Regions from separate parts of the Arcicella sp. LKC2W genome, predicted to be linked through region 1. Evidence: riboswitches for the same ligand, from Rfam matches in the RefSeq annotation. Region 1 holds a riboswitch; the other holds the start of a gene.
The links. A riboswitch is a leader RNA that binds a small molecule or an ion and turns the genes downstream of it on or off. The one in region 1 is predicted to bind cobalamin.

Region 1 (4,197 bases):
CGGAAATTAGGGGTTTGGATTAATGTTGATTAGTGGTAAATCAGAGTCAACCAATTTAATGATTCGACTGAATCACAACCAACATAAGAAATGCAGATTAATCAGGTTCTTCGTCAATTTTGAGAAACCTTCTATAATTTAAAATACAGAAATTGACGAAGAACCATTTTAAACGCAATGCTCAACAGGATATTTCAAGATTTCTCCATCATTTTATCTTGTCATTTTCAAGGCAATGTCAAGTCTTTGAGCGGCATTGTCCCAATTCATATAGTTGAAAAGTTCATCTACAAAATCAGCCCGTTTATTTTTGTATTTCAGATAATAAGCGTGTTCCCAAACATCCACGACCATCAAAGGAACAATGCCCCAAACGGTTAATTTTTCATGATTCTCAACCTCCAAAATCATCAAACGATTACTTTGTGGATGAAAGCCTAAAAGTCCCCAACCGTTGCCATCCACATTTTTAGAATGATGAGCCAATTGTACTTTCATTTTATCAAAAGAACCAAAATCTTTCTCTATTCGCTTCAATAATTCACCCTTTGGTTCAGATTTTTTATTGGTAATATTTGTCCAAAAAATAGTATGCAGAACATGGCTTGATAGGTGTAACGACAGTTTTTTTGTCCAATAATCTACCCCTTCAAAATTACCACTTTCCAAAGCCTTATTAATTAACCCAGTGGCTTTGTTGGCAGTATTTACCGCTCCCCCGTGATGAGCCGTGTAGTGCAATTTTAGCACATCAGCAGGCATAAAAGGTTCTAAAAATGATTCAGAATAGGGCAATGCACCCAGCACAAATTTTCCAGTTTCATCGGTTAATTTATCCAAACCACTTTCATTGAGTGTCGCACTAAAAACGTCGTTTCCTTTCAGCAAACTTGCCCCTGTGATGATGGCAGTATTTGCCAAAAATTGATTTCTTGTCATAATAAATAATTTTTTAGTACATAGCCTACTACCGCACAGGCAATAATAATGTAAGGTTCGGTATTTTTTTTATACTTCCAAAGTAAAATAATTGTAAAGACGGAAATTTGTATCGTAGGAATATCAATGAAGGGTTTCTTACCATAAGCATTGAATCCGCTGTTGATTCATTGATTCGGGTTTGCTATTAATCCACCTTATTTATATTTCAAAAGCCGTGACTCTTGATTAAAGCATTAGTCTTGGTTCAAGAATCTAAAATATAGTTTCTTACACACTTTTGATGTATTTCAATAATTCAAATGTGTTACCCAAGACCTAAATCTAAAAAAAACTCCTACCTTTGGCTCAGTTTATGGTGCTTTACGTTTGAAATTCGTCAAATCTAATGCTTAATAGGGAAATCGGTCAAAGCCGATACTGTCCCCGCAACTGTAAGTTTTATAAAGTCATTACCATTCTTCAATAACCACTGGGAAAAGTTGACAGTAAGCAGAGTTAATTCTGGTAACTGATAATTGAAATCGGGAAGGTTCGGTAAGGATAAAACGAGTCAGGAGACCTGCCATTGAATCATTCTTGGTTTTTGTTTACGGTGGATGAACAAAATTGAGCGTTCGATTATCCTTTCCCGTAGAAATATATTTTGAGTTTTAAGAATAATAAATGGTGTAATACCTCCTTTGACCGTCTATTTCCTGCAACACAAATTACTAAATGTTAAAAAACATTACACAAATCACTTTTGTAGCCTTATTATTCGCTACGCAAACGCTTTTTGCTCAGAAATCTATTTTGGTTTCCGATTCCCAATCACTCGACGAAGTGGTAGTTAATGGCATTAAAGTACCCACCAAACAAAGTCAAACTGATAAGGTAATTACGGTTATTGGTCAAGAAATCTTGGAAAAAAATTGGAAACCTCGGTATAGAAATTGGTGGACGTAATTCCTTAGAATACTTTCCTGAGTATCTCTACTTGAGTAAAGGGTAGTAAAGGAAGCTCAGTTTCAGCCGACAGTTTTCAGGATAGAATGGCTGTTTGTATATGAATTATTCAAGAGTTTTGGTTGAAGACTTGAAAGAAAATTAAAACAATGGAAAAAAATAATTGTAACCGATGTGATTCAGTTGATTTGGGTGTTACTAATCCGAAAACGAAGTCGCTTGAAGAATATTTAAAGAAAACCTATTTCACAAATATTTGCAGTTCTTGTACCTATTCACTCGAAAAATTGCTGAGACAAGCCACAGAGACCCAATTCCCATCAACTGGGATACCCATGATTGAAAATTTACACTATTATTTAGAAAACCGCTTTTGGGTATTTACAGAATTATACCACTTAAGTAGGGGTTTTTGTTGCAAAAATGGTTGTCGGCATTGTGCTTATGGCTTTAAAAAAGAAAAAATATGACATCAATACAAGAAATACTACAACGCAAAATTGATTTTAAAACCAAGCCATTGGGTGCATTGGGCGTTTTAGAGAAAATCGCCTTTCAAGTTGGCTCTATTCAGAATAGTTTAAATCCAGTTTTAAAGAACCCTACAATTGTAGTTTTTGCAGGTGACCACGGTGTAGCAAACGACGGACTAAGTGCTTATCCTCAAGAGGTTACTTATCAAATGGTACTGAATTTTCTGCAAGGTGGTGCCGCAATAAATGTATTTTCCAAGCAAAATAGTATTACTCTAAAAATTGTGGATGCAGGCGTAAATTATCATTTTGAATCGAACCCTAATTTAATTAATGCCAAAGTAGCCAGAGGAACACGGAGCTTTTTGCGAGAAAAAGCCATGACTCCCTCACAACTGGAGGACTGTTTGCAAAAAGGGAAAAAAATCGTGAACGTAGTTGCCCAAACAGGCTGCAATGTAATTGGTTTTGGTGAGATGGGTATTGCCAATACTTCAGCCGCAGCTATGCTGATGAGTTATTGTTGTACAATCCCGATCGAAAACTGTGTAGGCCGTGGCACTGGAATAAATGATTTACAGTTAGAAAATAAAATATCTCTACTCAAAATAGCCGCCAACCTTCATGGTACTATCACGAACCCAATCGAGATATTACAAACATTTGGGGGCTTTGAAATAGCCCAAATGGTTGGGGCAATATTGGCCGCTTTTGAGAAGAATATGCTGATTTTAGTAGATGGTTTCATCGCAAGTTCGGCTTTTTTAGTAGCTTTTAAAATCAATACAGAAATTATTAAAAATGCTATTTTTTGCCATCAGTCAGAAGAGCAGGGACATAAAAAAATGTTAGCATTTATGCAAGCTGAGCCACTTTTGCAGCTTAATATGAGGTTGGGAGAAGGGACAGGCTGTGCAGTTGCCTACCCGATAATAGAATCAGCAGTTAATTTTCTAAACCAAATGTCCAGTTTTGAGTCGGCAGGCATAAGCAATAAAGATTGAAATTATGAAAAACGAATTACGGATTTTTTTCACGGCATTGATGTTTTATACACGCATACCTTGTCCGTCCAGTACCGACCATTCTCCTGAGTATATCAATAAAGCGACACGCTATTTCCCATTAATTGGTTGGATTGTTGGCGGAGTCTCATTTGTGATTTATGCTTTCTTTTCATTACTTTTTGATATAGAAATTGCCGTAGTGCTTTCGCTTGTAGCAGGTATCTTGTGTACGGGGGCGTTTCATGAAGACGGTTTTGCTGATGTTTTTGATGGCTTTGGCGGTGGCTGGACAAAAACCAAAATTCTTGAAATAATGAAGGATAGCCGAATAGGAGCCTACGGAGGTATTGCTATCGGTTTACTTATGGTTTTAAAGATATTGGTTTTGAGCAAATTATTAGTAAAAATAGCGAGTACAGAATACATTACATTACTACTTATATTTGTCTCGTATCATGCTTTGGCACGCCTTACAGCGATAAATATTGTTTTTAATAGCGAATATGCTCGTGAAGACGAAACCTCCAAAGCCAAACCCATAGCCAAAGGGCATACTTCCGTAGAAATAACAGGGGCATATCTATTTGGTTTAATGCCGTTAGCTACTTTAGGGCTTATTTATCCGCTATTTTTAATGGTAGCTTTACCTCTATTATTGCTTTATTGGTATTCAAATAGGTATTTCAAAAAATGGTTGGGAGGTTATACTGGCGATTGTCTTGGAGCAACTGAGCAATTTGGTGAAATCATCGTTTTATTAACATATCTGGCTATATGGAAATATATATAATTAGGCACACGGAAGTGGAATTAGGAAAATCAGTATGTTA
Region 2 (4,197 bases), on a different contig from region 1:
GGTAATAAAACGTTCAGAGTTATAAAGCCCTTGAACATTCAATGACCAATCGCCCTTGCCCACATAAGCCGTTCCCGTGAGTGTATGTAGGGGAACGTAAATTAATTGTTTGCCAATAATATCAACGGCATAAACATCATAGACTTTTTGCTGAGACGCATCGGTATAAGCATAAGTAGCTAAAACGCCCCCTAATATCCTATCCTTCAAATACTTAATGCTACCCGTAATCTCAAAACCTTGACTTAAAACTTGCTGTAAATTCTCTACTCGATAGCCTTTATCTGGATTCCAGTACGTCCAATTATCAATCAAATTATGATAGACATTTACGCCTAATGAAGCATTGAGATTGGCAGAAACAACTTGTTTCCAATTTGCTCCAACTTCCTTGTTCAATCCGCTTTCAGGCTGAATATTGATATTGCCTAATACTTTCCAATAACGTTCATTAAGCGTTGGTAAACGGTAACTTTTGGCAATATTTCCTGTTAATTTAATTTGTGTTTTTTCGTTTGAAATCACCGCATATTCTAAACCAAAAGATGGCGTAAAGGGAGCAACATAACGAGTTGAAAATGCCTGACGTAGATTTAGTGAAGCGGTTAATTTTTGAGTAAATTGTTGGCGTAACAATGCAAAAACATCTTGTCGGCTTTCGGTGATTGAGCCACCACCATAACCATCTACTTTGGCGACGTAATGCACAAATTCACCCCCAATTCTCAAAGAAGTTTGTTGGAAGGAATCTTTCTTTTTTATTGAAAATTCGTGTTCGGCACGAGCAATGTATCTATCTGTTTCTGAATGACTTGGATTTAGAAAATCACCCGTTCCGTAATCTAAAATATCTTTAATAAAACCTGCTTTTACATTGGTATTGCCAAATTGATAAGCTGATAAAACACGGTAGGCTTTACTTTGCGTAATTTCCCGAAAAGCAATTACATCGGGCTGAATGGCTAATTTATTATCGGTCAACCAAATATTCAAAGAAAGCGTATTTCCATTCTTTTTCTTCAAATATAAATCTTGGATAAATCCTTTTTGGGCAGTTTCAGAAGGTTCAATTGGGTAAGTTCTCCCTGTATTGTCGGTTCTTTCGGTTGCGTTAAAATGGTTGTTAAATTGACTTCCGTACAACAATGTTTTTCCAGAAAATTGCAAACCAGATTTACTAATTTTTACAAATCTCAAACCTGCTTGTCCGTTATAATTATCAAAACTTGCATACTGACCGCCAATGGTAAAATTTGTCCCTTTTTGTTTCCATTTTGGAACGGAACTTAATAAAATACTTCCTCCAACCGCATCCGTACCTACGCAACTGGCGGCTGAACCGTACTGAATTGACATCTCGTCGAAACCCAAAACAGGAACGGTTGAAAAATCCGTTTGCCCTGCCATTGGACTATTGATATTTAAGCCATTCCAAAGTACCGCCGTGTGCATTGCCGACGTTCCACGAAAGGAAATACTCGTCAGTTGCCCAGAACCGTAACTTTTAAAAGCAATTGGTGATTGAAATTGTAGGAAATCAGCTAAGGTTTGGAATTGAAATCTGGCTAAAGTGGCTGAATCTATTTTTTGCACTTTCAAACCCGCCATAAAGTGTTCGGTAGCAAAACCCGTAACTTTTACTTCATCAATTTGCTTGTTGGCAATCTCTTGGGCGTAGCCAAACAAGGGTAAAACCAAACCCACTAATGAAAATAAAATCCGAGAACGTACAGAATACACGACAAGAGACATAACAACATTCGTTAAGCCTTGACCGACGGAAGCACCGCTGAAATTGACCAAGAAAATAAAAAGAGAAAATCTAACGCTCGATTATGTTTATCTTCCGTAAACAAAAACCAAGAATGATTTAATGGCAGGTCTCCTGACTCGTTTTATCATTACTGAACCTTCCCAGTTTTAGTGATTGGTTATTAGTGATTGGTTATTAGGCACAAGTATTAAAAATACCATTAACCAATAACTAATTAACTAATAACCAATAACCAACAACCAGTGGTTATTGAAGAATGGTAATGACTTTATAAAACTTACAGTTGCGGGGACAGTATCGGCTTTTACCGATTTCCCTATTAAGCGTTAAATTCGTTCGATAACGAATAGAAAGCACCATAAACTGATGCAAAGGTAGTGGGAAAATTGAAAAATATTATGGTATCACGGGATTTTTTCCCGTGAGGCGTGTTTTAAACGGATACTTGCAAATCACACGGGAAGGATTCCCGTGCTACATTTTACACCTCCAATCTAAACCCAACGCCGTGAACATTGGTTAATTTAACGCTTGGGTCTTGGCTGATATATTTACGAAGTCGAGTAATAAAAACATCCAAACTTCTGCCTTTGAAATAGTCGTCGTCTCCCCAAATAGCGATAAGGATTTTATCTCTCGACAAAGTTTCATTTTTATGCTGAACCAAAAACTCCAAAAGGTCAGATTCTCTGTGCGTTAGGTCTTGAATTTTTTCTTCAAAAATGAGCTTTAGATTTTTGGTATCGAAAGTATATTTGCCGAGTGTATGAATTGCTATGGGTTGTTGATTGCTCTTTTTACCCGTTCTTTTCAAAATAGCTTCGATTCGCAAAACCAATTCTTCAATGCTGAATGGTTTTGTCAAATAATCGTCCGCTCCCAATTTCAAGCCTTTAATGCGGTCTTCTTTCAAAGATTTTGCCGTCAAAAAAATGATTGGCACATCACTTCCCGTACTCCGAATGTACTCTGCAAGCGTAAAACCGTCCATTTCTGGAAGCATCACATCAAGAATATAAATATCGTATTGATTCTGTTGAAAGGCTCTTTGTCCTGCTTTTCCTGTTGTTTGGAGGTTTATTTCGTATCCTTCTTGCTCAAGATTGTCTTTTACTACAAACCCTAAACTATCGTCGTCCTCAACTAATAATATTCTTGTCATTCGTTTTGTATTTGAATATGTTTTCGATGTTAAGCCATCGAACTACATTTACTTGCTAATTTAGGGGTTTTGAAGAATATTTACAATTCATTCTACTTTGCCCTTCTTCAACCACGCTTATAAACTAACTTTGTATTGATAAAGGTAGGACAGGTTTCTAACCTGTCGAATGTACTTCATTGACAGGTTGGAAATCTCTCAAATGTACTTCATTGACAGGTTGGAAATCTCTCAAATGTACTTCATTGACAGGTTGGAAACCTGTCCTACCGTATAAATTATAACTCATCACTTCCAAAAATATGTTCCAATTAGATTCCAATAAAACTTATCCCAAGAAATTATATTCAAAAGCGGTCATTCGTTTCCAAGATTGCGACCCGCTTCAACATTTGAATAACGCTAAATACTTTGACTATTTTTTCAATGCTCGGGAAGACCAAGTAGCAGAAGTTTATCAATTTGACTACAACGATTATTTTATTCATAATCAAACATCATGGGTGGTTTATAACCATCAAATTGCTTATGTGTCGTCTGCAAAAGTGAGTGAATGGGTCAAAATAATTTCATCAGCCATTTATCATAACGAAAATACGTTAGTTACAGAATTTGTTATGACCGACTACGACTGTAAAACGGTTCGTGCTGTACTTTGGACGACCTCAAAATACATTGATGTACGCACAGGGAAAAAGACCAATCACCAACCAGAAGTAGAAGTATTTCTAAAAGCCATCTGCGTTGAAGGCATTGATTTTGAACATATTACATTAAACGACAGAATAAAAGTCATTAAAAAAGAATTGGCAGAAGGTACATTTATGCTATCTTAAAGTGATTTTGATTTGGCAGGAAAAAGTTTATCTCGTAAAGCCAAAAATGGAATTTCTATCGTTTTAGAAAGTATCCATCCCAATAGATAAACCAATCCAAAATAGACAAAAAACGCCCCTAATTTAATGGGGAAATGGTTATCTAAATACTCCCCAATAGGTAATTTAAACCACCAAATCAATGGCCAATGAATGATGTACATTGAATACGAATACAAACCCATCGTTGCCATACCCTTGTATATTTTTTCAAGAAATGGAGGCAATTTTATTTCAGAATAAATACTTAATAGTAGAATTCCCCCAAAACCTAAATATAAAGAGGTAAAGCCCCAAGTAATCATTTGTGGGTTTTCATCCCAAAAAATGGCACAAGGTAAAAGCAAGATGAAACTTGCGATGCGGAGAAGATTTTTATTATTGGT

Region 2: it holds a riboswitch for cobalamin, as region 1 does, so the genes downstream of both, VB796_RS04950 (TonB-dependent receptor plug domain-containing protein) here and VB796_RS22490 (hypothetical protein) in region 1, are expected to answer to the same signal.

The regions. Positions count from the first base shown of each region.
Region 1 is NZ_JAYGIN010000038.1:10,090-14,286, forward strand. It holds gene VB796_RS22485 (superoxide dismutase) at 214-939, opposite strand; cobalamin riboswitch at 1,279-1,524, shown strand; gene VB796_RS22490 (hypothetical protein) at 1,657-1,887, shown strand; gene VB796_RS22495 (DUF5522 domain-containing protein) at 2,223-2,357, shown strand; gene cobT (nicotinate-nucleotide--dimethylbenzimidazole phosphoribosyltransferase) at 2,354-3,364, shown strand; gene VB796_RS22505 (adenosylcobinamide-GDP ribazoletransferase) at 3,369-4,157, shown strand; gene cobC (alpha-ribazole phosphatase) at 4,142-4,197, shown strand, end outside.
Region 2 is NZ_JAYGIN010000004.1:315,667-319,863, reverse strand. It holds gene VB796_RS04950 (TonB-dependent receptor plug domain-containing protein) at 1-1,752, opposite strand, end outside; cobalamin riboswitch at 1,858-2,150, opposite strand; gene VB796_RS04945 (response regulator transcription factor) at 2,256-2,936, opposite strand; gene VB796_RS04940 (hypothetical protein) at 3,094-3,225, opposite strand; gene VB796_RS04935 (acyl-CoA thioesterase) at 3,239-3,772, shown strand; gene VB796_RS04930 (acyltransferase) at 3,769-4,197, opposite strand, start outside.